4 regions of the Stutzerimonas tarimensis genome follow, and region 3 is predicted to be linked to each of the others. Evidence: predicted binding sites of a transcription regulator. Region 3 holds the regulator's gene; each other region holds the start of a gene.
The links. Region 3 encodes sigma-54, which starts transcription at its own class of promoters, with help from an activator protein. Its sites were predicted from a motif close to ANTGGCATNNANNTTGCTNT; they were not measured.

Region 1: ACFOMF_RS17605 (circularly permuted type 2 ATP-grasp protein) is a predicted target of sigma-54. The motif match lies at 1,944-1,963, and genes of this name have one in related genera.
Region 2: ACFOMF_RS02800 (flagellar basal body rod protein FlgF) is a predicted target of sigma-54. The motif match lies at 4,061-4,080, and genes of this name have one in related genera.
Region 4: nirB (nitrite reductase large subunit NirB) is a predicted target of sigma-54. The motif match lies at 5,542-5,561, and genes of this name have one in related genera.

The regions. Positions count from the first base shown of each region.
Region 1 covers NZ_JBHRXZ010000029.1:75,173-82,547, forward strand. Annotated here, with positions in the region: gene ACFOMF_RS17595 (DNA-3-methyladenine glycosylase family protein) at 1-721, opposite strand, end outside; gene speE (polyamine aminopropyltransferase) at 843-1,703, shown strand; gene ACFOMF_RS17605 (circularly permuted type 2 ATP-grasp protein) at 1,996-3,414, shown strand; gene ACFOMF_RS17610 (alpha-E domain-containing protein) at 3,408-4,358, shown strand; gene ACFOMF_RS17615 (transglutaminase family protein) at 4,355-5,155, shown strand; gene ACFOMF_RS17620 (peptidase) at 5,289-6,023, shown strand; gene ACFOMF_RS17625 (ribonuclease E inhibitor RraB) at 6,174-6,512, shown strand; gene ACFOMF_RS17630 (LysR family transcriptional regulator) at 6,509-7,375, opposite strand, start outside.
Region 2 covers NZ_JBHRXZ010000003.1:166,729-174,103, forward strand. Annotated here, with positions in the region: gene dcd (dCTP deaminase) at 1-401, shown strand, start outside; gene ACFOMF_RS02775 (DUF2288 domain-containing protein) at 473-802, shown strand; gene flgB (flagellar basal body rod protein FlgB) at 1,026-1,424, shown strand; gene flgC (flagellar basal body rod protein FlgC) at 1,440-1,880, shown strand; gene flgD (flagellar hook assembly protein FlgD) at 1,893-2,573, shown strand; gene flgE (flagellar hook protein FlgE) at 2,606-3,955, shown strand; gene ACFOMF_RS02800 (flagellar basal body rod protein FlgF) at 4,131-4,871, shown strand; gene flgG (flagellar basal-body rod protein FlgG) at 4,917-5,702, shown strand; gene flgH (flagellar basal body L-ring protein FlgH) at 5,722-6,417, shown strand; gene ACFOMF_RS02815 (flagellar basal body P-ring protein FlgI) at 6,428-7,375, shown strand, end outside.
Region 3 covers NZ_JBHRXZ010000018.1:62,237-69,611, forward strand. Annotated here, with positions in the region: gene pmbA (metalloprotease PmbA) at 1-193, shown strand, start outside; gene ACFOMF_RS08690 (HPr family phosphocarrier protein) at 248-520, opposite strand; gene rapZ (RNase adapter RapZ) at 575-1,435, opposite strand; gene ptsN (PTS IIA-like nitrogen regulatory protein PtsN) at 1,441-1,905, opposite strand; gene hpf (ribosome hibernation-promoting factor, HPF/YfiA family) at 1,918-2,226, opposite strand; gene ACFOMF_RS08710 (RNA polymerase factor sigma-54) at 2,288-3,796, opposite strand; gene lptB (LPS export ABC transporter ATP-binding protein) at 3,922-4,647, opposite strand; gene lptA (lipopolysaccharide transport periplasmic protein LptA) at 4,647-5,180, opposite strand; gene lptC (LPS export ABC transporter periplasmic protein LptC) at 5,167-5,736, opposite strand; gene ACFOMF_RS08730 (KdsC family phosphatase) at 5,744-6,265, opposite strand; gene ACFOMF_RS08735 (KpsF/GutQ family sugar-phosphate isomerase) at 6,265-7,239, opposite strand.
Region 4 covers NZ_JBHRXZ010000024.1:66,805-74,179, forward strand. Annotated here, with positions in the region: gene htpX (protease HtpX) at 1-576, shown strand, start outside; gene ACFOMF_RS14125 (DUF2959 domain-containing protein) at 659-1,303, shown strand; gene ACFOMF_RS14130 (thiopurine S-methyltransferase) at 1,310-1,960, opposite strand; gene ACFOMF_RS14135 (nitrate/nitrite transporter) at 2,501-3,712, shown strand; gene ACFOMF_RS14140 (protein kinase domain-containing protein) at 3,755-5,440, shown strand; gene nirB (nitrite reductase large subunit NirB) at 5,721-7,375, shown strand, end outside.

The DNA.
Region 1 (7,375 bases), on a different contig from region 3:
CCGCTTCGCCAAATCCGCGCAAGGCGATGTACTCGGCGGTCCAGGGCCCGATGCCAGGCAGTTCGCACAGGCGCCTGACAAAGGCCTCGTGTCCTTCATCGGCGTGCAGCTCCAGGGCGCCATCGGCCACTGCTGCGGCCAGGCCCTGCAGGGCGGCAAGTCGCTTGGCGGGCATGCCGATCTTGTCCAGGGTGGCGCCGGCGATCGCCTGTGCCGTGGGGAACAGCCGGGTCAGCAAAGGCATCTGGGGATCGCTCAGCGGTTCGCCCAGGCGATCCACCAGTCGGCGGGTGATGGTGACCGCGGCCTTGACCGAAACCTGCTGCCCGATGATGGCACGAACTGCCTGCTCGAACGGATCGAACGCAGCCGGCAGGCGCAGCCCCGGATGGGCCGCCACCTGGGCCCCGAGCGCCGGGTCGGCAGAGAAGTGTCGCACCAGCTCCGCCGGGTCCCGGTCCAGATCGAACATCTTGCGCACGCGCGCACTGATGACCAGTTCCTCGGCACGTACCGAATCGCTGAGCCGTAGGATCAGTGCTGGACGCTCGGCCAGGGGCTGCACCGCGAGCCAACCCGGATTGCCGTTGACATGCAGGGTGCGGCTGTAGGCGGTCTCGTCGAGCTTCTCGACGCCAGGCAGCAGGCGCAGGGCGAAATGTTGCTGGAATTGTCCCCAGTCCCAGGGCGGTTGATAGGGGAGGTGGATCAGGCGACTCATCTGTTTACCCAAGGTGGAATGGCGGCCCGCCGGTGGTTCCTGTCATCCAGCTCGTCGTAGAATGCCGGGCCTTTGCGTGGGCGCTTCGATGCGCTTTGGACCTTCCAAGACGGGATATAGCATGCGTGACTATCAGGAAACCCTCTACGAGGGATACGGCCAGCGGTTTCAGGTCGACAAGATGCTGCATGAGGTACGCACCGGACATCAGCATCTGGTGATATTCGAAAATGCCCGCATGGGCCGCGTCATGGCGCTGGATGGGGTGATACAGACCACCGAGGCCGACGAATTCATCTATCACGAGATGCTCACCCACGTACCGCTGTTCACCCATGGGTTGGCGCGGCGGGTGCTCATCATCGGTGGCGGCGATGGCGGCATTCTGCGTGAAGTGGCCAAGCATCGCGACGTCGAAAGCATCACCATGGTGGAGATCGATGGCACCGTGGTTGAGATGTGCAGGGAATTCCTGCCCAACCACTCCAAGGGTGCCTTCGACGATCCACGATTGAATCTGGTGATCGACGACGGCATGCGCTTCCTCACCAGTACCGAGGAAACCTTCGACGTCATCATTTCCGACTCCACCGATCCCATCGGTCCGGGGGAGGTGCTGTTCTCGGAAAACTTCTACCAGGCCTGCCGTCGTTGCCTGAACGTGGGCGGGATTCTGGTGACCCAGAACGGCACGCCTTTCATGCAGCTCGGCGGGGTGCAGAGCACTGCGCAGCGCATGAACGGACTTTTCGCTGACTGGCATTTCTACCAGGCGGCAGTGCCCACCTACATTGGCGGCGCCATGACTTTTGCCTGGGGCGCCTGCGACAGCGAAAGCCGCAAGTTGCCACTGAGCACGCTGCGCCAGCGCTATGCGGGTAGCGGAATCCTCACCCGGTACTACAATCCCGAAGTGCATCAGGGCGCCTTTGCGCTGCCGCAATATGTCCTGCAGGCCATTCGCAAGGCATCCAACGACTGACCGAGCGCGCCCCTGCCGGGCGTGCTGCGCTGGCTGATCCTGTCTCAGGTCAGCACGAACGCCCTCAAGGCTGGCATGGTCTCAATGTCAGTACTGTCAGCCTCGACATCTCGCCGGACCGAGCGGTCGAGGCGCTCCGGTTTGGTGCAGCCTTGTGCACCTTCCTGAAGGTTAGTGCTACAAAGCTGTGCGCTGTCCCTTTCACGACAACGCTCCGCCGGGCGCAGGAAGAAGCATGCGAATGGCATATTCCTTGCGTCGACTAAGGGATTCCGAGGGCTAGGAGTTGGGCATGAGTCGCAGTTTTTACAATGAGATGTACGACGCGAACGGGGAGTGCCGCCCCCATTATCGGGCATTCGCTCAATGGTTGGCCGAAACACCACCGGAATTGCTGGCTCAGCGTCGCCGCGAGGCCGACCTGCTGTTTCACCGCGCCGGTATCACCTTCACGCTTTACGGTGACGAGCAGGGCACCGAGCGCCTGATCCCCTTCGACATCATTCCGCGCAGCATTCCGGTCAGTGAGTGGCGCATGGTCGAGGCGGGTTGCCTGCAGCGCGTGCAAGCGCTGAACATGTTTCTCGACGACCTCTACCACGACCAGCGCATCCTCAAATCCGGACTGATCCCACCAGAGCAGGTCCTGGCCAACGATTGCTACCAGCTCGCCATGCAGGGGCTGGATCTTCATCGCAACGTCTATGCCCACATTGCCGGCGTCGACCTGGTGCGCGACGGCGACGGCACCTACTACGTGCTCGAAGACAACCTGCGCACGCCCAGTGGCGTCAGCTACATGCTCGAAGACCGCAAGATGATGATGCGGCTGTTCCCCGAGCTGTTCGCTGCCCAGCGCATCGCGCCGATCAACCATTACCCGGCGCTGTTGCTCGAAACACTCAAGAGCGCCAGCCCGATGGATAATCCATGCGTCGTGGTGCTGACCCCGGGCCGCTACAACAGCGCCTATTTCGAGCACGCCTTCCTGGCGCGCGAAATGGGGGTGGAGCTTGTGGAAGGGGCTGACCTCTTCGCCCGCGACAACCGCATCTACATGCGTACCACTGCCGGTGCGCGCCAGGTGGACGTGATCTACCGCCGCGTGGATGACGCCTTCCTCGACCCTCTCGCATTCAACCCCGACTCCATGCTGGGTGTCCCAGGCCTGCTGGCCGCCTACCGCAGTGGCAATCTGGTGCTGGCCAACGCCATCGGTACCGGCGTGGCCGACGACAAATCGATCTACCCCTACGTGCCGGACATGATCCGCTTCTACCTGAGCGAGGAGCCGATCCTGGCCAACGTGCCCACCTGGCAGTGCCGCAAGCCGGAGGACCTGTCCCATGTGCTGGCCCACCTGCCCGAGCTGGTGGTCAAGGAAACCCAAGGCTCCGGCGGCTACGGCATGCTCGTCGGTCCGGCCGCGACCCAGGCGGAGCTCGAGAGTTTTCGCGCCCGCTTGCAGGCACGCCCGGAGCTGTATATCGCCCAGCCCACCCTGTGCCTGTCGACCTGCCCGACCTTTGTCGAGAGCGGCATCGCGCCGCGGCACATCGACCTTCGGCCCTTCGTACTCACCGGCAAGGAAACCCGGCTGGTCCCCGGCGGTCTGACCCGCGTGGCGCTGCGTGAAGGCTCGCTGGTGGTGAATTCGTCGCAGGGCGGCGGAACCAAAGATACATGGATTGTGGAGGACAGCGAATGCTGAGCCGTACTGCCGACGACCTCTACTGGATGTCGCGTTACCTGGAGCGGGCGGAAAACCTCGCGCGGATGCTGGACGTGAGCTATTCACTGTCGCTGATGCCGCAGAGCGGCCGCGGCGACGGGCTCGACGAACTGGCCATGCCCCTGCTCATCACCGGTACCCAGGATGAATACCTGCGCCGTCATGGCCAGCTGCATGCCGACCGGATGCTGCACTTCTTCGCCTTGGACGCCGAGAATCCGGCGAGCGTCTTCAACTGCCTCGGGGCGGCCCGGGTCAGCGCCCATGCCGTGCGTGGGCGTATCACTGCCGACATGTGGGAAAACATCAACGCCAGTTGGCTGGAGATCCGCACCATCTCCGAACAGGGACTTGGCCGCTACGGCACCACCCGCTTCTGCGAGTGGGTCAAGGAGCGTTCCCATCTATTCCGCGGCGCCACGGTCGGCACCATCATGCGCAGCGACGCCTCGCGGTTCATTCGCCTGGGCACCTTCATCGAGCGCGCCGATAACACCCTGCGGCTGCTGGATGCGCGCTACGAGCTGCTCGGCGAGGACAGCGAAGACCCGGATGACCGTTCCGCCCGCGCTTACTACCAGTGGAGCGCCTTGCTGCGGGCTCTTTCCTCGTTCGAGGCCTTCGCCGAGCTCTACCGGGGCTCGCCGCGCGCGCGCAAGGTGGCCGAGATGCTCTTGCTGCGTGAAGAGGTCCCGCGCTCACTGCGCGCCTGCCTGGAGGAGTTGCATTCGATTCTCGCCAGTCTGCCTGGCGACAACGGTCGGCCTGCCCAGCGGCTGGCGGCGGAAATGGAAGCGCGGGTTCGCTATACCGTGATCAACGAGGTATTCGAGCAGGGCATGCATGACTGGATCACCGAGCAGATCGATACCCTCGGGCGGTTGGGTAACGCTATCCACAGTTCCTACCTGGAGATCGCATGAGAATCTCGATCAGCCATGACACCACCTACCTCTACGAGCACAAGGTTCGCGGCAGCATCCAGTACCTGCGCCTCACGCCGCACGAAAGCACCCGTCAGCATGTGATCCAGTGGGACCTGGACCTGCCGCGCCCGGTGCGGCCGCAGTTGGACGCCTATGGAAACATTCTGCATGTGCTGTCCATGGACGAGCCGCACAACCAGATCCTCATCCATGCCCGCGGGTTGGTGGAGATCGACGTCAACTGCGAGGCCGAGGGCTACGATGGCTCACCGCTGCCCTTCCTGCGCTTCACGCCGCTGACTCAGCCGGACGATGCCCTGCGCCTGTTTGCCGCGCGCAATACCGCTGGCAAGCGAACTCGCGGCGCGCTGATCGACCTGATGATGGCGCTGCGCGAGCACATGTCCTACACGCCTGGCTCCACCGGCGTCGAGAGTACTGCCGCCGAGGCCTTTGCTGGCCGCGCCGGGGTCTGCCAGGATCACAGCCATGCCTTCCTCGCCTGCGCCCGCAGCCTCGGCATTCCGGCGCGCTACATTTCCGGCTACCTGTTCACCGACGATGCGGAGCATCTGGCCAGCCACGCCTGGGTCGAGGCCTGGGTTGAGGATGCCTGGTACAGCTTTGACGTGACCAACGGCCTCGCCAGACCGGAGCGGCACCTCAAGCTGGCGGTGGGCCAGGATTATCTGGATGCCTGCCCGATCCGTGGGGTGCGGCGTGGCGGCGGGGTCGAGCGAATGCATGCGAAGGTGCTGGTGTCGCCTGGAGAAGTGCATATCCAGGAGCAGTAGCAGGGCAGGTTTCGCGGGTGAGGCCGGCAGACGACCGGAATACGGTTTTCATTGACGCCATATCGACGGCGCTGGGTGAGTACAGTATGGTCTGCCTGCTTAATTCTCCCCCTCCAAGAGAACGACACGTGTCATGACTTACTGCGTCGCCATGAACCTGACCGATGGACTGGTCTTCGTCTCTGATTCCCGCACCAACGCGGGCGTCGACCACATCGCCACGTTTCGCAAGCTCTATGTTTTCGGAACGCCCGGTGAGCGTCTCATCGTCCTGCAGACGGCCGGTAACCTGGCGTCTTCGCAGTCGGTCGTGAACCTGCTGAGGCAGCGACTGCATACCGACCATCCGAATCTGCTCAGCGTGCAGACGCTGTTCGAGGCGGCGCGCGTGGTGGGCGACACGATACGGGAGATCACTCACCATGACGGCACCCAGGCGGCCGGCACAGGCATTGACCTCAGCTGCTCCTTTCTCGTCGGAGGGCAGATCAAGGGGGAATCCACGGCCCTGTTCAACGTCTATCCCCAGGGCAATTTCATTTCATCCACGCCGGACACGCCGTACTTCCAGATTGGCGAGAGCAAGTACGGCAAGCCGATCCTGGACCGGGCGCTGCGCCATGACTCGGACCTGGAACAGGCCCTACGCTGCGCACTGATCTCTTTCGATTCCACGATTCGCAGCAACCTGTCGGTTGGCATGCCGCTGGATCTACTGGTCTACCGCAAGGACAGCCTGCTGGTGCCGGCCGGTTATCGAGTCCAGGAAGGCGATCCCTATTTCGCCGGCGTGCGCGAGCAGTGGTGCAACGGCCTGCGTGATCTGCTCTCGCAACTGCCGGGTACCCCAGACGCCTATATGACCTAGGCCTCTCGGGTGGCTTCCTCTGGCCTGGCGTTCGGCTGCGCGCTGGGCTTATGCTGGACGTGCCGATGCACGGCACCGAACCAGAGCGAGCTTGGAGGGTTTCTAATCTAATGATCAGGACTCCATTCATCTCACGTGAGGAGGTTCACGATGGCTACCACCCTGACGGACGATGTCAGCAGCACCGTTCTACGCCGGATGAAGGAAGGTGGTTTCGATTTCGCGCGAGCTCATCCCATCGATTTTTACGCCATCCTTCCCGATGAGGACTGCGCACGCGAGGCCGCCAGCCAGTTTCGCGGCGAATCCACCAATGCCCAGGTATTTCCTCGTGAGGAAGGCGGTTGGAATCTGCAGGTCAGCAAGATCATGTATGCCACCTACAATGGAATCGGCGAATTCGAGCATGACCTCGAAGAGTTGGTAGAGCCGCTCGGCGGCGTCATCGATGGCTGGGGCGTGACACAGGAACTCGCCGGGGATTTCTAACCCATCGCCAGGCCGCCCTGCAGGGCTTCGTCCCAGGGCGGCGTAGGGCCGAAACGCTTCTTGAGGAAATCCAGCAGTACCCTGATGCGCGGGTCGGCTTCCCGCGTCAGGCGCAGGGCATGAATGCCGCTGGGCTCAGGCGGCGGCAGGCCCTTCTCGCAAAACAACGCCAGCAACTTTCCTTCGCACAAGGCGTCGCTGATCAACCAGGTCGGCAGGTGAGCGATGCCCAGGCCTGCCAGGGTACCGGCGAGCAGCGCCTCGGCATTGTTGGCCACCAGGCGCAGGCGATGGGGCCTGACCATCCGCTCGCGTCCTGCCACCTCGAAGCGCCAGGCGTGGGGAGGCGCCAGGGTGTCCCAGTCCAGTCCGTCATGTCCGGGCAGTTCGCCAGGATCGGCGGGCCGGCCACGCCGGGCAAGGTAGTCCGGGCTGGCGCAGACGATGCGAACCATGGGGGCCAGTGGCGTGGCGAAGAGTCGGGTGTCCGCCAGAGGTCCGATACGCAGCACCAGGTCCACTTCTCCCAGATGATCGCCGCGCAGGTCGACAAAACTGTCGATCAGCCGCAGCTGGATGTCGATCCCCGGGTACAGTCCGAGAAACTCGGCGAGCACGGGTGCCAGATGACGTCGGCCAAAGGGTGTCGGCGCATCGATGCGCAGGCTGCCTTCCATGGCCTGCGTCTGGGACCCGATCTCCGCACGTGCCAGACGCAGCTCGCCGACGATGCGCCGCGCGCGGCTGGCAAAGGCCTGCCCAGCGGGAGTGGCGCGTACCTGGTGGGTGGTGCGGCTGAACAGTTGACAGTCCAGCGCGTCCTCCAGCGCGGCAACGCGGCGGGCCACGGATGAGGGGGTGAT
Region 2 (7,375 bases), on a different contig from region 3:
TCACCAATATCCATTCGGCGACGGTCGATCCCAAGAATTTCGACGACAGGAGCTTCGTCGACGTCAAGGGGCCGGTGTGCATCATCCCGCCGAACTCCTTCGCTCTGGCCCGGACCGTGGAGTACTTCCGGATCCCGCGCAATGTGCTGACCATCTGCCTGGGCAAGAGCACCTATGCGCGCTGCGGCATCATCGTCAATGTCACGCCGCTGGAACCGGAGTGGGAAGGGCACGTGACGCTGGAGTTCTCCAACACCACCACCCTGCCGGCGAAGATCTATGCCAACGAAGGCGTGGCGCAGATGCTGTTCCTCGAATCCGACGAGGCCTGCGAGGTCTCCTACCGGGATCGCGGCGGCAAGTACCAGGGCCAGCGTGGCGTGACCCTGCCGCGTACCTGAGTGCGGCGCCGGGGAGCCTTCGATGCGTCCCTGGCTGGCCGTGATGAGTGCTTTTCTCCCATGAGGGTGTCATGTCAGAAGAAACCAGCAACGCTCGCAGCCTGCTCTACGCCAAGCTGCTCGGCGAAACCGCGGCGATCAGCTGGCAGGAACTGGAGCCGTTTTTCGCCCGTGGCGCCACCCTGCGGGTCGCCAGCGACCTGAATCTGGTCGAAGTGGCGACCGCCGTGTCACTGGACGAAAAGGCGCAGGTAGCCGGCTGGCTCAGCGCTGGCGGCCTGGGCAAGCTCGAAGCGGAACAGGCGCAGGAGTGGATCGCCTGCGATGCCGGTCTCTGGGCTGTCGTGGTCGCGCCCTGGGTGTTGGTGCAGGAGCGCCAGCGTCCTTCCGCGGAGGGTTGAAGCGGGGCGCTCGATGAGCCCGCCAATCTGAGTCCGCCGCCGCCTCCGTGTGGCGGAAAACCGTCTTTCCGGCCCGCATCCTGGGCCGTTTCCGCTTCAGACACCTCCCGATTTTTTGACGCCTGGCGTCTCTGATACAAATTTATCCTTACAAATCAGCTGTCTACGCAGATGGCATGGGCTTTGCTCTGCTGATTCCAGGCAGTTTTCCGAGGTCAGGATCATGAGCATCAGCTTCGACAAGGCATTGGGCGTCCATGAGCGGGCGTTGGGCTTTCGTGCACAGCGGGCAGAGGTGCTGGCAAACAACATCGCCAATGCCGACACGCCGAACTACAAGGCGCGGGACCTGGATTTCTCCGCCGTGCTGGCCGCCGAACAAGGCAAAGGCGGTTTCGGCATGGCGCGGACCAGCGAGCGGCACATTGCCGCCGCCGGCGTCGAGCTGGCCGACCCGGGGCTGCGTTTCCGTAATCCGGCCCATGCCGCGCTTGATCAGAACACCGTCGACATGCAGGTCGAACAGGCCAACTACGCGCAGAACGCCATCGATTTCCAGGCCAGCTTCACCCTGCTCAACAGCAAGCTCAAGGGCATCGTCAGCGCCCTGCGCGGCGAATAACAGGAGGATCGACCCATGTCGCTCAGCAATGTCTTCAACATCGCCGGTTCCGGCATGAGTGCCCAGAGCACCCGGCTGAACACCATTTCCAGCAACATCGCCAACGCCGAGACGGTGTCGTCCAGCGTCGATGAGACCTATCGCGCGCGCCATCCGGTCTTTGCCACTGTGCTGCAGCAGGCTCAAGGGGGCGGCGGCTCGCTGTTCGCCGATCACGACCAGGCCGGTGCGGGTGTGCAAGTGTTGGGTATCGTCGAAAGCCAGGCCGAACTGCAGGCCCGCTATGAGCCCAACCATCCGGCCGCTGACGACAACGGCTACGTCTACTACCCCAACGTCAACGTGGTGGAAGAGATGGCCGACATGATCTCGGCAAGTCGCTCGTTCCAGACCAACGCCGAGCTGATGAACACGGCAAAGACCATGCTGCAGAAGGTGCTGACCCTGGGTCAGTAAGCGAGACAGACCATGAGCACAAGCGCAATCGGGGCGGGTAGTTCGGTACTCGACCAGTACCAGATCCAGAGCGACCGCAATGCCAAGGACGGCGAGCTGGGCAAGGATCAGTTCCTGCAGCTGCTGGTCGCCCAGCTGAACAACCAGAATCCGCTCGAGCCACAGAGCAACGGCGAGTTCATCGCGCAGCTGGCGCAATTCAGTACCGTCGAGGGGGTGGAGAAGCTCAATTCCAGCGTGCAGTCGATCCTCACCGGCTACCAGTCGTCACAGGCGCTGCAGGCCTCGTCGCTGGTCGGGCGCAAGGTGATCGTGCCCACCAGCCAGGCGGTGGTCGACACCAGCCAGACCTTCAGGGCCAATACCGTTCTGCCCATCTCCAGCAGCAACGTCTACGTCAATGTCTACGACACCGCCGGGTCTCAGGTCAGCCGCATCAACCTTGGCCAACAGAGCGCCGGGACCGTCTCCTTCATGTGGGACGGCAAGGACAGCAGCGGTGCCACGCTGCCGCCGGGCACCTACCGCTTCGAGGCGCAAGCGAGCTACGACGAGGAAACCCAGGCGCTCCATACCCTGCTGCCGGCCAACGTCGACAGCGTCACCCTGGGCCAGAACGGCGGGGAGCTCATGCTCAACCTTGCCGGGATTGGCAGCGTAGCCTTGTCCCAGGTCCAGATAATCGGTCAGTAATCCGCCGCGGTATCGGCAAAAGGGAGTATTCCATGTCATTCAATATCGGTCTCAGCGGCATGCGCGCCGCCAGCAAGGACCTCAACGTGACCGGCAACAACATCGCTAACGCCGGTACCGTGGGCTTCAAGCAGTCACGCGCCGAGTTTGCCGACGTCTATGCCAACTCGATGGGCTTGGGCGGCATATCCGGTGGCAGCGGTGTGCAGCTGGCGAACGTGTCCCAGCAATTCACCCAGGGCAACATCAACTACACCCAGAACGCCCTCGATCTGGCGATCAACGGCAGCGGCTTCTTTCAGGTGAGCAACAACGGCGCCGTCAGCTATACCCGTGCCGGTTATTTCGGCCTGGATCGCGACGGCAACCTGGTGGACAACTTCGGCAACAACCTGCAGGGCTTCACCGTCAACGCCGACGGCGTGCCGATGGATGTCGTCGGCAACCTTAAGATCCAGACCACCAGCCAGGCGCCACAGGCGACCAGCCTGGTGACGCAGAACTTCAACCTGGACTCCACCAGCGTGCGGCCGGCTAACGCCGGTAACTTCGACCCCAACGACCCGCTGTCCTACAGCTCGTCCACTTCGACCAATATCTATGACGAGCAAGGCAATGCCCATGTGATGACCCAGTATTTCGTCATTTCCGAGGACGACCCCAACCAGTGGCAAATGCATGTCCTGGTCGACGGCCGCAACCCGCAAAGTCCTGGAAGCAATATCGTCGACGGGGTGGATCTGGGGGCTCAGCCGCTGAGCATTCCGCTGACCTTCACCCCGGAAGGCAAGATGGCTCTGGACGCTGCCGGACCAGTGCCTGGTACCGATGGCGCGGCGTCCTATGACGCGAACGGCGTGCTTAGCCTCAACGGTTGGCAACCGGCCAAGCAGAACAGCGACGGCACCTGGGCAACGAACAATGCGGCCACCGGCGGCAGTCTGGATTTCCGTCTGGACATCCGCGCCTCGACGCAGTACGCCAGCAGCTTCGCAGTGAACAGCCTGAGCCAGGACGGTTTCACCACCGGCCAGATGGCGGGTCTGGAGATAGACCCTTCCGGCAGTATCTTTGCGCGCTACACCAACGGCCAGACCAAGCTGCAGGGACAGGTGGTGCTGGCCAGCTTTGCCAATGCCCAGGGCCTGATCCCGATTGGCAATAGCCAGTGGGTGCAGTCCTACGCCTCTGGCGAGCCGGTGCGCAACCCGCCGGGCGTAGGCACCATGGGTAGCCTGCAGGCGGGCGCGCTGGAGGATTCCAACGTGGACCTGTCGGACCAATTGGTCAATCTCATCGTCGCCCAGCGCAACTACCAGGCCAATGCCAAGACCATCGAGACAGAGAGCGCCATCACCCAGACCATCATCAACATGCGTTGATGACAGGGGCGGCAGACTTCTGCCGCTCTAGGCAGGCCCGCTAGCGGGCCTTCTTTTTGCCCGCTGAAAAATCTTTGAAAACAGTTGGTTAGAGGTTATTGCGGCACTGGCACAGCGCTTGCACATCCTCTGGAGTCATTACAACGAGCGTCAAAGAAGCGCCTCGGAGGTTTCCTTGGACAAGATGCTATACGTGGCCATGACGGGTGCGACCCAGAACGCCCTGGCCCAGCGTGCCCACGCCAACAACCTGGCCAACCTTTCCACCAGTGGTTTCCAACGGGACTTCGCCCAGGCTCGCTCGATGCAGGTATTCGGCGACACCCACCCGGCACGGGTGTATGCCATGACCGAGCGGCCCGGAACGGATTTCTCCCCCGGTTCACTGATGGAGACCGGGCGGGATCTGGACGTCGCGGTTGAAGGGGAGGGCTGGATCGCTGTGCAGGCGCCCGACGGTGGCGAAGCCTATGTGCGCACCGGAGGCCTGCAGATCGATGCGCTGGGCATGCTGCGCACCGGGGACGGCCTGCCTGTGCTTGGCAACGGCGGCCCCATCGCCGTACCGCCCGAGCAGAAGATCGACATCGGCGTGGACGGCACCGTGAGCATCCGCGCGGCGGGTGAAGGCCCCAATCTGATCATTGCGGTAGACCGCCTGAAGCTTGTCCGGCCGGATCCGGCGCAACTGGAAAAGGGCACCGACGGCATGATCCGCCTCAAGGGCGGCGGCGAGGCCGAGCCCGAGGCCGGGGTGCGCCTGGCGTCAGGATTTCTGGAAGGCAGCAACGTCAACGCGGTGGAAGAAATGACCGCAATGCTCGCGCTTTCGCGGCAGTTCGAGCTGCATATCAAGATGATGCGTACCGCTGAAGACGATGCCGCGGCCATGGCCCGGGTATTGCAAATAGGCTGATACACAAGCGAAGCGCCATGATCCCGGCGCTCGAGGAGATTACAGATGTTGCCAGCGCTCTGGGTAAGCAAGACCGGCCTGTCCGCCCAGGACATGAACCTCACCACCATTTCCAACAACCTGGCGAACGTTTCGACCACCGGGTTCAAGAAAGACCGTGCCGAGTTTCAGGACCTGCTCTATCAGATCCGCCGCCAACCCGGCGCCCAATCGACCCAGGACAGCGCGCTGCCTTCGGGTCTTCAGCTTGGTACTGGGGTACGGATCGCCGGAACCCAGAAGCTGTTCACCGAGGGCAGTCTGCAGACCACCGAGCAGCCGCTGGACATGGCCATCAACGGCCGTGGCTTCTTCCAGATCCTGCTGCCGGACGGCAACATCGGCTATACCCGCGACGGCAGCTTTCACCTGAGCGCCGACGGCCAGATCGTCACGTCCAACGGTTACGCGCTCGAGCCTGCGGTCGTGGTGCCTCCGGAAACCCAGACCTTTACCGTGGGCGAGGATGGCACCGTGTCCATCACCACCGTCGGTGAGCCGGCGCCCCAGATAATTGGCAACCTGCAGACCGCCGATTTCATCAATCCGGCCGGTCTGCAGGCTATCGGCGGCAACCTGTTCATGGAAACCGCCTCCAGTGGCGCCCCGCAGATCGGTCAGCCGGGCCTCAATGGCCTGGGTTCGGTGCTGCAGAACACCCTGGAAAATTCCAACGTCAGCGTGGTCGAGGAACTGGTGAACATGATCACCACCCAGCGCGCCTACGAGATGAACTCCAAGGTCATCTCCACGGCCGACCAGATGCTGTCCTTTGTCTCCCAGCAGCTCTGACGGGCCGAGGTAAGCTGTCATGAACCGGTTGTCGATGGCCTTAACGCTGGCGTCCGTGTTGTCCCTGGCGGGCTGCATGGCCCCCGCGCCCAAGCCGAGCGATCCCTACTACGCGCCGGTGCTGCCGCGCACGCCGCTGCCGGTCACCCAGACCAACGGCGCCATTTACCAGGCTGGGTTCGAGACCAACCTCTACGACGACCGGCGCGCCCGGCGGGTTGGGGATCTCATTACCATCACCCTGAACGAGCGCACCCAGGCCAGCAAGGCCAACAATTCGGCGATCAAGAAGGACAGCAACACCAATCTCGGCCTGACTTCGCTGCTGGGCGGCGCCGTCAGCATGGGCAACCCGCTGACTGGCAATCCGCTGAGCCTGGACGCCGAATTCGGCGGTTCGCGCAGCGCCACCGGTTCCGGCCAGGCGGGCCAGAGCAACAGCCTGTCCGGCTCGATCACCGTCACCGTCTCGGACGTGTTGCCCAATGGGGTGCTGGCCGTGCGCGGCGAAAAATGGATGACGCTCAATACCGGCGACGAGCTGGTGCGCATCGCCGGGCTGATTCGCCCGGACGACATCAATCCCGACAACACGGTGTCGTCCACGCGCGTGGCCGATGCGCGGATCACCTACTCGGGTACCGGGGCCTTTGCCGACGCCAGTCAGCCGGGCTGGCTGAGCCGGTTCTTCATCAGCCCCATGTGGCCCTTCTAAGGACAGTACGATGATCAAGTACCTGCTGGGCGCGCTGGCGCTGCTGATGATGACCGGGACGGCCCAGGCCGAGCGTCTCAAGGACCTGGCCAGCATCCAGGGTGTGCGTACCAACCAGTTGATCGGCTACGGACTGGTGGTGGGGCTCAACGGGACCGGTGACCAGACCACCCAGACGCCCTTCACCGTGCAGACGTTCAAGAACATGCTGTCGCAGTTCGGCATCCAGATGCCGGCGAACATGGGCACCATGCAGCTCAAGAACGTGGCGGCGGTGTCGGTGCACGCCGAACTGCCGGCCTTCGCCCGGCCGGGGCAGACCATCGACATCACCATCTCGTCGATCGGTAACGCCAGGAGCCTGCGCGGCGGCAGCCTGTTGCTGACGCCGCTCAAGGGTATCGACGGCAATGTCTACGCCATTGCCCAGGGCAACCTGGTAGTGGGCGGCTTCGACGCTGGCGGTGCCGACGGCTCGCGGATCACCGTCAATGTGCCTTCGGCAGGCCGCATTCCCTCCGGTGCGACGGTGGAGCGCTCGGTGCCGAGTGGTTTCGATCAGGGCAACAACCTGGTCCTGCAGCTCAACCGCGCCGATTTCACCACGGCCAAGAACATCGTCGACCAGATCAACGACCTGCTTGGCCCGGGCGTGGCCCGCGCACTCGATGGCGGTTCGATCAGCGTCACCGCGCCGCTCGACCCGAACCAGCGCGTCGACTATCTGGCGATCCTGGAAAACCTCGAGGTGGAGGTGGGCAAGGCGGCGGCCAAGGTCATCATCAACTCACGCACGGGCACCATCGTGATCGGCCAGAACGTGCGGGTGCAGCCGGCCGCGGTCACCCATGGCAGCCTCACCGTGACCATCACCGAAGAGCCCTTCGTCAGCCAGCCCGAGGCGCTGTCCGGCGGGCAGACGGTCGCGGTGCCGAATTCACGGGTACAGGCCGACCAG
Region 3 (7,375 bases):
TTACTCTCGGGGTGCCGGGGGTTACTGGGTGGAGAATGGCGAAATCCAGTTTCCGGTTCAGGAAGTGACCATCGCCGGCAACCTGCGGGACATGTTCCGCCAGATCCTTGCCGTGGGAAGCGACGTGGAAACGCGAGGCAACCTGCGTACCGGTTCGGTGCTGATCGAGAAGATGATGGTGGCTGGAAGCTGACTGGGGGCCTTGCGCCTTGAGCGACCGAGGGCGTAGGAGCCCCCTTGGTCGCTGCTACTCGCCTTCTTCGAAGTAGTCTTCGATCAGGTCGACCAGTGCCTGCAGGGCTTCGTCGGCCTGCTCGCCGTCGGCGCCGACCAGGATGGGGGTTCCCTGGCTGGCGGCGAGCATCATCACTGCCATGATGTTCTTGCCATTGACCAGACTGTCGTTGCTTCGGCCGATCTGTATGTCGCAGGGAAATCGGCTGGCCACGCCAACGAACTTCGCCGCCGCGCGGGCATGCAGACCAAGCTTGTTGATGATGACGACTTCGCGGATCGGCATGTCAGGGCGCCTCCCCTGCGCTGTGCCGAGGGGCTCGAAGCCTTGCCAGGCGCGTCATGAACTGAGCTCCCGGTGGCGGATCTGCACGTTCTTCAGCGTGGCCTTGAGCGCCTTTCCTAGCCGCTCGGCCAGGTATACCGAGCGGTGCTGCCCGCCCGTGCAGCCAATCGCCACCGTCACATAGGCACGATTACTGGCAGCGAAGCGTGGTAGCCACTTCTGCAGATAGGCAAAGGTATCCTGGTAGAGTTCCTCCACTTCCGGCTGCGCCGCCAGGTATTCGCTGACGACCTGCTCGCTGCCGGTGTGTTCGCGCAGCTCGGCCTTCCAGTAGGGATTCGGGAGGCAGCGCACGTCGAAGACCAGATCCGCGTCTACCGGCATGCCGCGCTTGAAACCAAAGGATTCGACGAGAAAGGCGGTGCCGGCCTCCGGCTGGTCCACCAGGCGCAGCTTGAGGATGTCGCGTAACTGATACAGATTGAGCCTGGACGTGTCGATCTTGAGGTCCGCCAGATCGATGATGGGTGCCAGCAGCAGCTCTTCGTCCTCTATCGCCTCGGTCAGCGAGCGGCTCTCATTGGTCAGCGGATGACGGCGACGGGTTTCCGAGAAGCGTTTGAGCAGGGTGGCGTTGTCGGCGTCCAGATAGAGCACATCACACTGGATGTGGCTGGCGCGGACCTGGTTGAGCAGGTCGGGAAAACGTTTGATCTGGCTCGGCAGGTTGCGGGCGTCGATCGATACGGCAAGACGAGGGTGCAGCAATTCGGTATGCAGCAGGGCCCGCTCGGTGAGGTCGGGCAGCAGGGCGGCAGGCAGGTTGTCGATGCAGTAGAACCCGTTGTCTTCGAGCACATCCAGCGCTGTGCTCTTGCCTGAGCCGGAGCGCCCGCTGACAACGATCAGGCGCATGGCCGCTAGCGTCCGTTCTGCGCGTCGACCACCGCCTGATACAGGCTTTCGTGGGTCGCCGCCTGACGCAGGCGGGTACGCACATCTTCGCGATCGAGCATGCTGGCGATCTGCCGGAGCAATTCGAGATGCTCGTCAGTGGCAGCCTGGGGCACCAGCAGAACGAACACCAGGTCCACGGGCGCGCCGTCGATGGCATCGAAATCCACCGGCGTTTCCAGGCGCAATACCGCGCTGAGTGGCGTGCTGCACCCGGCAAGACGACAGTGGGGGATCGCGATTCCGTTGCCAAAGCCAGTGGAGCCCAGCTTTTCGCGGGCCACCAGACTCTCGAAAACGAGCTGGCCTTCGACATCCGGGAGGTCGGGAGCCACCAGCTTGGCTATCTGCTCAAGAACGCGCTTTTTGCTACCGCCGGGGACGTTCACCAGGGAGCGTCCGGGGGTAAGGATATCTTCGAGTCGGATCATGGTCGCAAGCGGTCAGCGGGCATCCGCGCCCTGCAGACGTTCGATTTGCTTTTCCTTGTGTTTGATCAGTTGACGGTCGAGCTTGTCGATCAGGGAGTCGATGGCGGCGTACATGTCCTGATGTTCCGCGTTGGCGACCACTTCGCGCCCCGCGACGTGCAGCGTCGCTTCGGCCTTCTGCTTGAGCTTTTCGACCTCGAGGATAACCTGGACATTGATGATGCGGTCGAAATGACGTGCCAGGCGTTCGAACTTCTCGTCGACGTATTCACGCAGTGCGTCAGTTACTTCGAGATGATGCCCGCTGATATTGACATGCATACTGCTTCTCCTTGTGTACCAGCAAATTGGTAGGCATGACGGCCTGCCGCTGCCAAAACTATCACATCAACCGCTTGCGCTCGCTGGACGGGGCGATGCCCAGCGACTCCCGGTATTTAGCCACCGTACGGCGTGCCACCTGGATGCCTTGTTCTTCCAGTAGACCAGCGATCTTGCTGTCGCTCAACGGCTTTTTTGCGTTTTCCGCAGCGACCAGCTTTTTGATGATCGCGCGGATTGCAGTGGAGGAGCATTCGCCGCCTTCGGCGGTGCTGACATGGCTCGAGAAGAAGTACTTGAGCTCGTAGATGCCGCGCGGGGTATGCATGTATTTCTGGGTCGTGACCCGCGAGATGGTCGACTCGTGCATGCCCACGGCTTCGGCGATGTCATGCAGGACCAGCGGCTTCATGGCCTCGTCGCCATAGTCGAGAAAGCCGCGCTGGTGCTCGACGATCTGGGTAGCCACCTTCATCAGCGTCTCGTTACGGCTCTGCAGGCTCTTGATGAACCAGCGCGCTTCCTGCAGCTGGTTGCGCATGAAGGTGTTGTCGGAACTGGAGTCGGCGCGTCGTACCAGGTTGGCGTAATGCGCATTGACGCGCAGACGTGGCATGGCTTCCTGGTTCAGTTCGACCTGCCAGCGGCCGTTGTTCTTGCGAACGATGACGTCCGGGACGACGTACTCCGGCTCGCTCGCCTCGATGTGCGAGCCCGGGCGCGGATTGAGCGTCTGGATCAGTTCGATGATATCCCGCAACTGCTCTTCCTTGAGTTTCATGCGGCGCATCAGCAGGCTGTAATCGCGGCTGCCCAGCGCTTCCAGGTGATTGCTCACCAGCAGTTGGGCCTCCTCCAGCCAGGGAATGCCGACGGGCAGCTGGCGCAGTTGCAGGAGCAGACACTCCCTGAGGTCGCGGGCGCCGATGCCGGCCGGCTCGAACTGCTGGATGCGGCGCAAGACCACTTCCACCTCGTCGAGCTCGATCTCCAGTTCGGGATCGAGCCCGGCGTGGATCTCTTCGAGGCTGTCGTCGAGATAGCCTTGGGCATTGATGCTGTCGATCAGCGTCATCGCGATCAGCCGATCGGTATCGCTCATCGGGGCCAGGTTGAGCTGCCACAGCAAGTGGCTTTGCAGGCTCTCACCCACCGAAGTGCGGCTGGTGAAGTCCCATTCATCGTCATCGTTGCTGGGCAGGTTGCTTGCGCTGCTCTGGTAGATGTCGTCCCAGACGGTATCGACCGGCAGTTCGTTGGGAATGCTCTCGTTCCAGTCTCCCTCGCCCAGTGTCGCTTCGGCAGGGTCTGCCGCCTCGTAGAGGCTTTCCTGCTCAGGTGCCGAGGATTCGCTACCGCCTCCGTCCTGTGCATCGGGCGCGCCGTCACCGCCGGTTCCCTCGTAATCGTCGCCGTCTTCCTGGCGTTCGAGCATGGGGTTGGCTTCCAGCGCTTCCTGGATTTCCTGTTGCAGGTCCAGGGTGGATAGCTGGAGTAAACGTATGGCCTGCTGCAGCTGCGGTGTCATCGTCAGCTGCTGGCCCATCTTCAGGACTAGCGATGGTTTCATGGTTGCAAACTTGCTGCCCGGTTCCCGGCGCGCGCGCCCGTTCGACTTCACCGGCGCGCTTGGCGCCGCTCAAAGCAAATTATATGCCTGATACAGCAGGCTTTGCCTAGACCCTAGTGCGTCGCTTAAAGCCTGAATTCATGCCCCAGATACACTTCTTTCACCAGCTGGTTGGAAAGGATGCTGGCGGAATCGCCTTCGGCGATCAGCTGGCCTTCGCTGACGATATAGGCCGTCTGGCAGATGTCCAGAGTTTCGCGGACGTTGTGGTCGGTGATCAGCACACCGATGCCGCGGTCACGCAGGTGATGGATGATCTGCTTGATGTCGCCGACCGAGATCGGGTCGACGCCGGCGAAGGGCTCGTCGAGCAGTATGAACTTGGGTGCGGTGGCCAGTGCCCGGGCGATTTCCACGCGGCGCCGTTCACCGCCGGAGAGGCTCATGCCGAGGCTGTCGCGGATGTGGGTGATGTGAAACTCTTGCAACAGGCCTTCGAGTGCGGCGAGGCGGCCGGCGCGATCCAGATCCCTGCGGGTTTCGAGGATGGCCATGATGTTCTGGGTAACGCTGAGCTTGCGGAAGATCGAGGCTTCCTGGGGCAGGTAACCGATGCCGGCGCGGGCGCGTCCGTGCATGGGCAGTCGCGTCACATCCTGCTGATCGATGAGTACGCGGCCCTGGTCGGCCCGGACAAGGCCGACGATCATGTAGAAGCAGGTTGTCTTGCCGGCTCCGTTGGGGCCGAGCAGGCCGACGATCTGGCCGCTCTCGATGGACAGGCTGACATCGCGAACCACCTGGCGGCCCTTGTACGCCTTGGCCAGGTGTTGCGCCTTGAGGATCGCCATCAGGGATTCTGCTCCGCAGGCCGGTTGCGCGGCTGGATGACCATGTCTATGCGCGGCCTCGGCGTGCTGACCTCGGTGCCGGCGCGGCCAGCGTTCACGATCTGCCGGCGGGTGTCGTAAACGATCTTCTCGCCCTCGAAGGTGTTGCCTTCCTGAACCACGCGAGCCTGGTCGATGAGCACCACGCGTTCATCGACGGCGAAGTACTGGATGGTCAGGCCGTAGGCCTGGACGATCGGGCGATCCACCGCTGGTTGCTGCTCGTAGTACGCAGGCTTGCCCACGGCGGTAAAGACATCGACGTCGCCGTTCTGGTCCTGGGTGATGGTCACGGTGTTGCCGGTGATTCTCAGCGTTCCCTGGGTGATCACCACGTCGCCGCGGTACACGGCCACGCCTTGGCGATCATCGAGTTCGGCGGTGTCGGCCTGAATGCGGATCGGCTGATTGCGATCTTCGGGCAAGGCCATGGCCGAGGCGCTGATGAACAAGGCGAGCAGGCCGGTCAGAATACGGGTTTTAGCGGAGCTCATGCTGCCCTCTTACGGTGGATAACAGTTCCATCCTGCCTTCATCCAGGTACGCATTCATACCGATGGCAGTGGTGACACCGTTGGCTGCTTCAATTCTAACGGCTTGTCGGGTCTGCGCATAATCCCTCTCGGGAAACACCGTCATGCTGCTGGTGGTGACGATGGTGGGGCGGCCACGCTGATCGGTGCGAGCGATACGAACCTGATCGATCAATTCCACCTCGGTACCGCCGGGGGCGACTTCGCCGCGCTCGCTGCGGACATGCCAGGGAATGTCACCGCCGCGATAGAGGTTGAGGTCGGGCAGGGTCAGCAGGCTGATGTCGCTGGAGCGCAGGTGCTCCAGGCGTTCGGCGGTGAGTACATAATGCAGGCTGCCGTCGGGCTGGAACTGCACGGTGCGCGAGCCTTCGACATAATAGTCGATGTCGGGCTGCTCGCCGACGATGGGCGTGGGCTGCATGAAAGTCTGCGGTCGGATGTTCCAGTAGCCGGCGGCGATCAGCATGGCTGCCACCACAGCGAGGAACAGTGGGACGCGTAGCCTGGCGACCATCTTCACCTCACAGATAGGCTGTCTGCGCGGCATCCAGATTGCCTTGGCCGCGCAGGATAAGTTCGCAGAATTCCCGCGCGGCGCCTTCGCCGCCTCGGGCCCGGGTCACGCCGTGGGCGTGCTGGCGGACAAAGGCGTCGGCACTGGCGACCGCCATCCCCAGGCCTACCCGGCGAATCACGGGCAAGTCGGGCAGGTCGTCGCCCAGATAGGCGACCTGGCGTGGTTCCAGGCCAAGCTGGGCGAGCAGTTCATCGAGCACCGCCAGCTTGTCTTCACGCCCCTGATAGATATGGTGGATGCCCAATCCCTGGGCGCGGCGCTCGACTACCGGCGTCTTGCGGCCGCTGATGATCGCGGTGCGCACGCCCGAATTGATGAGCATCTTGATGCCCTGGCCGTCCAGCGTGTTGAAGGTCTTGAACTCGCTGCCGTCGGTAAGAAAGTACAGCCTGCCGTCGGTGAGCACGCCGTCGACGTCGAAAATGGCCAGGCGAATATCCCGCGTGCGCGGCAGTAGCTCGTCCATTACATCACCCCCGCGCGAAGCAGATCATGCATGTTGAGGGCGCCGACCGGTTGGTCATCCTCGTCAACGACCACCAGTGCGCTGATCTTGTGATCCTCCATGATCTTCAGGGCCTCTGCAGCAAGCATTTCAGCGTGGGCCGTCTTGCCGTGGGGGGTCATCACCTGGTCGATGGCCACCTGGCGGACATCGACACCGCGATCCAGGGCACGGCGTAGGTCGCCGTCGGTGAAAATCCCCGCCAGGCGCCCATCAGATTCGACCACGGCGGTCATGCCAAGGCCCTTCTGGGTCATTTCCAGCAGGGCGTCGCGCAGCGAGGTGCCCCGCGCCACCAGCGGCAGGCGCTCGCCACTGTGCATCACGTGCTCGACCTTCAGCAGCAGGCGTCGACCCAGCGCACCGCCGGGGTGCGAGAAGGCGAAGTCCTCGGCGGTGAAACCGCGCGCCTCGAGCAGGGCGATGGCGAGGGCGTCGCCAAGCACCAGCGAGGCAGTGGTCGAAGAGGTGGGGGCCAGATTCAGCGGGCAGGCCTCAAGCTCGACCCGGGCATCAAGGTTGACAGCCGCCGCCCTCGCCAGTACCGAGTCGGGGTTGCCGGTCATGCTGATGAGGGTGATGCCGAGGCGCTTGATCAGTGGCAGCAGCGTCACGATCTCGTTGGTCGTCCCCGAGTTGGACAAGGCGAGGACGACGTCGGCCTGGGTGATCATGCCCATGTCGCCGTGGCTGGCCTCCGCCGGGTGCACGAAGAAGGCGGCGGTTCCGGTGCTGGCGAGGGTGGCGGCGATCTTGCTGCCGATGTGCCCGGACTTGCCCATGCCGACCACCACGACCCGGCCCTTGCAGGCGAGAATCAGCTCGCAGGCCCGGACGAAGGCGTCGTCGACACGGGTCTTGAGCTGTTCCACGGCTTCGATTTCAAGGCGAATGGTGCGCAGCGCAGATTCGATCAGTTGCTTGCTTTGGCTCATGGGCTTATGGCTGGTTAAAAGGCGGTGATTATACCGACAAAGCGAGATGGGCTCACGGGAATCCGCCGGTGGTGGCCGCTGGTGATGGTGGCCCTGGATGTAAGGGCGACGACAAATCCCCTTACCCTGTTCGCTA
Region 4 (7,375 bases), on a different contig from region 3:
GGTATTTTCCCCGCTTACGAAGCCAATGCCTTTGCCACTGGATGGAACAAGAACGACGCGCTGGTCGCGGTCAGCCAGGGCCTGCTGGAACGCTTCTCCCCCGATGAGGTGCGCGCGGTCCTGGCCCACGAGATCGGGCATGTGGCCAACGGCGACATGGTGACGCTCGCCCTGATTCAGGGCGTGGTGAATACCTTCGTCATGTTCTTCGCGCGGATATTCGGCAACTTTGTCGACAAGGCGATTTTCAAGAACGAAAGCGGTCACGGTATCGCTTTCTACGTCGCGACCATCGTCGCTGAACTGGTGCTCGGCATCCTGGCCACCACCATCGTCATGTGGTTCTCGCGCAAGCGCGAATTCCGTGCCGACGATGCCGGCGCCCGGCTGGCTGGCACCGGCGCTATGATTGGCGCCCTGCAGCGGCTACAGGCCGAGCAGAACCTTCCGGCGCAGATGCCCGACAGCCTGACCGCCTTCGGCATCCGTTCCGCCAAGCAGAGCGCCCTGGCGAGCCTGTTCATGAGCCATCCGCCGCTGGAAGACCGTATCGCGGCGCTCCGTCAGCGCGGCTGATCGAGCGAAACACAAGAGAGGGCGACGTAAGTGGCCCTTTTTTGTTTTCCAAGGCGTATCGCCTCCTCGTAAAGGATTGCCCATGCGCCAGCTTTGCCTCTTCTGGATTACCTTGTTCCTCCTCGCAGGTTGCCAGAGCACCTACTACGCCGCGCTCGAACGCGCCGGCATCCACAAGCGGGACATCCTCGTCGACCGGGTCGGTGATGCCCGCGACTCCCAGCAGCAAGCCCAACAGCAGTTCCGCGATGCCCTGGAACGCTACCGCAGCGTGGTGCAAGTCGAGGGCGGCGAACTGGAAGTCCGCTATGAAGCGCTCGATCGTGAATACCAGGCCAGTGAGCGTGCCGCCCGCAACGTGCGCAACCGGATCGAAGGGGTCGAAGACGTGGCGAACGCGCTGTTCCGCGAGTGGCGACGTGAGCTGCGGGACTACACCAATCGTGATTTGCGCGCCGCCAGCGAACGGGAGCTCAAACGGACCGAGCAGCAGTACGAGGCGTTGATTCAGCGCATGAAGGCAGCAGAGAAGCGGATCGAGCCGGTGCTGGGCGTGCTGCGCGACCAGGTGCTGTTTCTCAAGCACAACCTCAACGCTCGCGCCATCGGTGCGCTGCAAGGTGAATATCGAACCCTGTCGGCCAACGTCGACGAGCTCGTCGCGGAAATGCAGCGGGCCATCGACGAAGCCGACCTGTTCATCCGGCGCATGCAGAGCGCCGAATGAACAGGCTCAGCGCTGCTTGTCGAGCCGATACACCCGTTCCTCGAGGCAGGTGACCCCGCACTGGGCAAAGCGCGGGCTTTCCCCGAGAATGTCCCGCGCTTCCAGAGGCTCGATCTGCCAGTGACCGGCGAACAGCCGGCGCACCTCGTCGTCGCCGACCGCAAAGGGTGGCCCTTCCATTTTCGACTGGTCGTAATCCAGGGTGATCAACAAACCCCTGCAGCCGACAGGCAGCAGCCTGTTCAACAGGCCGGCGTAATTTGCTCGCATCGGGCCGGGCAAGGCAATCAACGCGGCGCGGTCGTACAGGCCGAGAACGTCTCCCGACTCCAGGGCAAAGATATCGCCTTGGAGAATCTCCACCGAACCAGCCCGAAAGCGCTGGAAGGCACCGGAAGACTCTGCCTGCACCGCCATACCCTGCTCGGCGAAAAAGTCGCGGACGGCAATCTCGGACAACTCGATGCCCAGCACCTGTGCCCCCTCCGCAGCCAGCCACGACATGTCCAAGGACTTGCCACAGAGTGGCACCAGTACCCGGGCACCCCGGTCAAGCCATAGGCTGCCCCAATGCCGCGTCAGGTATGGATTCACCTCCGGTTGGTGAAAGCCGATCAAACCTCGTTGCCACCTCGCCTGCCAGAACCCTGCATCCATTTGCCTGCTCCTCGATTCTTGGGTGCAGCTTATCAGCAGGCCAGCCCGGTACGTCACAGCCTGGCTCCCGGAGCACTTCATCCAGCCGCTGATCGGCCTGTGACCCGAGGCGAGCCCAAGGGTGAGCTCTTATGGTTCATGCAACGCCCCAATTGCCCCAAAACAAGGCACGACACGCCCTACATAAACCTTGATTGGCATCCATAATCACTAGAAATCGCTGCAACTCGCTGATTAGACTCAGATTTATATTATGGCACGGGCTGTGCTAGGGATTAGGCAAGCAGCATGACTGCTCAACGACAAAGGCGTCGCGTCACCTCCGAAAAGTATCGGCCGGTGCGTGGCGCCTTTTTCGTTTCCGCCGGCAACGGTGGGAGGCAGGTCGCCCTATCCGGGCCACCCGCTTTTACTGCAACCGTAGCGGCCCTGCCGCTGGGCGCGGATGCGATCCATCCAGCCCTGTGATCAGGCCATCCTGCCGTCTCCATGCCGGCGACAGGGTGTCCAGATTCCATGAATCCTTCGAGGTGCGTTCTAATGAACAAGAGTTTCTGGCAAGCCGGCCACACCCCTACGCTGTTCGCCGCTTTCCTCTATTTCGACCTGAGCTTCATGATCTGGTACGTCCTCGGGCCGCTAGGGGTGCAGATCGCTGCCGATCTCGGCCTGACGACCCAGCAACGCGCCTTCATGGTCGCCACGCCGATTCTCGCCGGAGCGGTACTGCGCTTCGTCATGGGCATGCTGGCCGATCGCACCTCCCCGAAGCTGGCCGGCATCATCGGCCAGGTGATCGTCATCGTCGGGCTCAGCGTCGCCTGGCTGATGGGCATCCATACCTACGAGCAGGCGCTGCTGCTGGGCCTCTGTCTCGGGTTCGCCGGTGCCTCCTTCGCCGTCGCCCTGCCCCTGGCTTCGCAGTGGTATCCACCGGAGCATCAGGGCAAGGCCCTCGGCATCGCTGGCGCGGGCAATTCGGGTACTGTGCTGGCGGCACTCTTCGCCCCCGGCCTGGCCGCACTGTTCGGCTGGAACAACGTGTTCGGCCTGGCCCTTATCCCGCTGGTGCTGACGCTGATCATCTTCGCCTCGGTGGCGAAGAATGCCCCCAACCGCCCGGCACCCAAGTCCACCGCCGACTACCTGCGGGCCCTGGGTGATCGCGACAGCTGGTGGTTCATGTTTTTTTACTGTGTGACCTTTGGCGGCTTTCTCGGCCTGGCCAGCACCTTGCCCGGGTACTTTTTCGACCAGTACGGCCTCGATCCGGTGGTGGCGGGTTACTACACCGCCGCCTGCGTCTTCGCCGGCAGTCTGATGCGCCCCCTGGGCGGCGCCCTGGCCGACCGCATCGGAGGCATCCGCACGCTGTTGATGGTCTACACCGCCGCCTCTATCTGCATCGCTGCAGTGGGCTTCAACCTGCCCAGCGCGCTCGCGGCCCTGGCCTTGTTCGTCTGCGCCATGCTCTGCCTCGGCGCCGGCAATGGCGCGGTGTTCCAACTCGTACCCCAGCGCTTCAGCCGGGAGATGGGCGTGATGACCGGGCTGATCGGCATGGCCGGCGGCATCGGTGGCTTCCTCCTCACCGCGGGGCTGGGCTCGATCAAGCAAACCACCGGCGACTATCAACTGGGGCTCTGGTTCTTTGCCTCGATGGGCATCTTCGCCTGGATCGGCCTGTACAGTGTCAAGCGTCGCTGGCGCACCACCTGGGGCTCGGCGGCCGTCACCTCCGCACGCATCTAGCCGCAACCGGGTGCTGCCTCAGCGCAGCCCCCACCGCCAGGGATGTCCAGCCTCGTGAACTTCAAGTTGTCCATCGGCGAGGCCAGCGCCACCGGCCCGCGGCGCGAAAATCAGGATGCCATTCGCGTGGTCACGCCAGCACCAGCCCTGGCGGCCAGCAAGGGCTACCTGCTGGCGCTTGCCGATGGCGTCAGCCAGTGCGCGGACGGGCGGCTGGCGGCGCTCTCGACGCTGCAGGCCTTGGCGCTGGATTACTACTCAACCCCCGAAACCTGGACGGTCTCGCAGTCGATCGACCGCTTGCTGGTGGCCCACAACCGCTGGCTACAGGCCAACGGTGGTGGCCAGCCGCTGCTGACCACACTTACGGCGCTGATCCTTCGCGGCCGGCGCTTTACCCTCGCCCACGTCGGCGACTGTCGCGCCTATCGCTGGAGGGACGGAAGGCTGCAGCGACTCACCGAGGATCATGTCTGGACCCAGACCGGCATGGAGCATGTCCTCAAACGGGCGCTGGGGCTGGACCAGCACCTGGTGATGGACTTTCTCGAAGATGAGCTTGTCCTGGGCGACTGCTTCATGCTGCTCAGCGACGGGGTCTGGGCAAGCCTGGCCGAGCAGGAACTGGCCAGGGCGCTGCGCGAAACGGATGATCTGCAGGAAGTCGCGGAACGGCTGGTGACGCTCGCCCATCGCGCCGGCAGCCAGGATAACGCCAGCGCCGTGCTGGTCCGGGTGGAGTCGCTGCCGGAGGCAGCGCTTGCCGATAGCCTGGCGCAGCTGCACAACTGGCCGCTACCCGCCAGGCTCAGGGCCGGGCAGACCTTCGAAGGCTGGCAGGTGGAATCGTTGCGCTCGGAAAGCCGTCAGTCGCTGGTCTACCGGGTCAGCGACCCGCTTGGTCGTCCCTGGCTGCTCAAGACCCTCCCGGCTGCTCGGCGGCAGGAGGCAGAGGCCGGCCCGGCGCTGCTGCAGGAGGAGTGGTTCCTGCGCCGGGTCGCCGGTCGCTTTTTCCCCGAAGTCCATCCGCTGCCCCAGCGCCAGCACCTCTACTACGTTCAGCGCGAGTACCCGGGGCGCACCCTGGACGAGCACTTTCGCCAGCAGGGGCCGCTGCCGCTTGCGCAATGGCAACAGCTCGCCCCCCGGCTGATCCGCGCCCTGGGCATGCTGCACCGGCGAAACATCCTTCATCGCGACGTCAAGCCGGAGAACCTGCACCTGGACGACGAGGGTGAGTTGCGCCTCTTGGACTTTGGTCTCGCCTACTGCCCCGGCCTCTCGCGGGATGCCCTGGGCAGCGTGCCAGGCACCCCCAGCTTCATTGCCCCGGAAGCCTTCTCCGGGGCGCCACCCAGCCGCGAACAGGACCTCTATGCCGCAGGGGTCACGCTTTACTACCTGCTCACCGGGCATTATCCACATGGAGAGATCGAAGCCTTTCAGCGACCGCATTTCGGCACACCGGTGCCGGCCAGCCGCTACCGCCCGGATGTCCCTGCCTGGCTCGACGAATGCCTGGCACGGGCGGTCTGCGCCGAACCCGGCAAGCGGTTCGAGACGGCCGAGGAGTGGCTTCTCGCCCTCGACCAGGGTGAGCAACGCGACAGCGCACCGCAACGCCATCGCCCCTGGTTCGAGCGAAACCCGCTCGGGGCATGGCGGACCCTGGCTATCGCCTCGCTGCTGGGAAATCTCCTGCTGTTGATCCTGCTGTCTTTGCGCTGAGCGCACCGCGACGGTGCAAGACGCACAGTAGGGGTGCAAATCAAGGCTGCTCGTTTAGCCCCTGCCTGGCCCGGAGCCCGCGAAACATGGGGGGCGAATCACATGGCACAAACCCTGCTATGGAAACTGCAGACATAGAGCACGCCTTCCAACCGGAAGCGGTGCTCCCGAATACGGAAAGGACAAAGGCGTCCACTGACCTGTCAGTGCGGCGCCTTTTTGTTTTTCGCCTTTATCCAATCAACGGCAGCGCTGGCGAGTCGGCGACGCGGGAGACGGTATGAACAAGCTCAAGCTGGTGATGATCGGTAACGGCATGGCCGGGGTCCGCACCCTGGAAGAGCTGCTGAAGCTGAACCCGGACCTCTATGACATCACAGTGTTCGGTGCCGAACCCCATCCCAACTACAACCGCATCCTGCTGTCGCCGGTGCTGGCCGGCGAGCAGACCTTCGACGAGATCGTCCTCAACCCGCTCGACTGGTATGCCGAGCACGGCATCCGTCTGCTGACCAATTGCAAGGCGGTGGACATCAACCGCGCCCGGCGGGTGGTGATCGGCGCGGACGGCAGCGAGGTGGAGTACGACCGCCTGCTGATCGCCACCGGCTCCAACCCGTTCATCCTGCCGATTCCCGGCAAGGACCTCGAAGGCGTGATCGGCTACCGCGACATCGCCGACACCCAGACGATGATCGATACCGCCCTCACCCACCGCCATGCCGTGGTGATCGGCGGAGGGCTGCTGGGCCTGGAAGCGGCCAATGGCCTGAAGCTGCGCGGCATGGACGTCACCGTGGTACACCGCGGTGACTGGCTGCTGGAGCGTCAGCTGGACGAAACCGCCGGGGGGCTGCTGCAGCAGGCGCTGGAAAGCCGCGGGCTGGTGTTCCGCCTGAACACCAACACCACGAGCCTCATGGACAACGGCGAGGGGCGGGTCTGCGCGGTGCAGTTCAGCGACGGCTCGGTGATTCCGGCCGACCTGGTGGTGATGGCCGCGGGTATCCGCCCGAACACCGAACTGGCCGAGCGCGCCGGCATCCCCTGTGACCGCGGCATTCTCGTCAGCGATACCCTGCAGACCTACGACCCTCGGGTCTATGCCGTCGGCGAGTGCGTCAGCCATCGCGGCATCGCCTACGGGCTGGTGGCGCCGCTGTTCGACCAGGCCAAGGTCTGCGCCAACCACCTGGCGATGCTGGGCTTTTCCCGCTACCAGGGTTCTGTGACCTCCACCAAGCTCAAGGTCACCGGCATCGACCTGTTTTCCGCCGGCGACTTCATGGGCGGCGAAGGCACCGAGACCATCACCCTGTCCGACCCCATCGGTGGCGTGTACAAGAAGCTGGTGGTCAAGGACGACGTGCTGGTGGGCGCCTGCCTGTATGGCGATACCGCCGATGGCGGCTGGTACTTCCGCCAGATCCGCGAGAACCACAACGTCTCGGAAATCCGCGACCACCTGATGTTCGGCGAAAATGCGCTGGGCGACTCGGGGCACCTGGGCCAGAACAAGGCCATGGCCATGTCCGACGACATGGAGGTGTGCGGATGCAACGGCGTGTGCAAGGGCAACATTGTCAAGTCGATCCAGAGCCATGGGCTGTTTTCGGTCGATGACGTGAAAAAGCACACCAAGGCTGGCAGCTCCTGCGGCTCCTGCACCGGTCTGGTGGAGCAGATCCTGCTCAACACTGTGGGCGGCGCGGCCGATGTCAAACCCAAAAGCGAGAAGGCCGTTTGCGGCTGCACCGAGCTCAACCACGGCCAGGTACGCCTGGCGATCCGCGAGCAGAAGCTGCTGACCATTGCTCAGGCCATGTCGGCGATGGGCTGGAGCACCCCCAACGGCTGCTCCAGCTGCCGCCCGGCGCTGAACTACTACCTGATCTCCACCTGGCCCGGCGAGGCCAAGGATGACCCGCAGTCGCG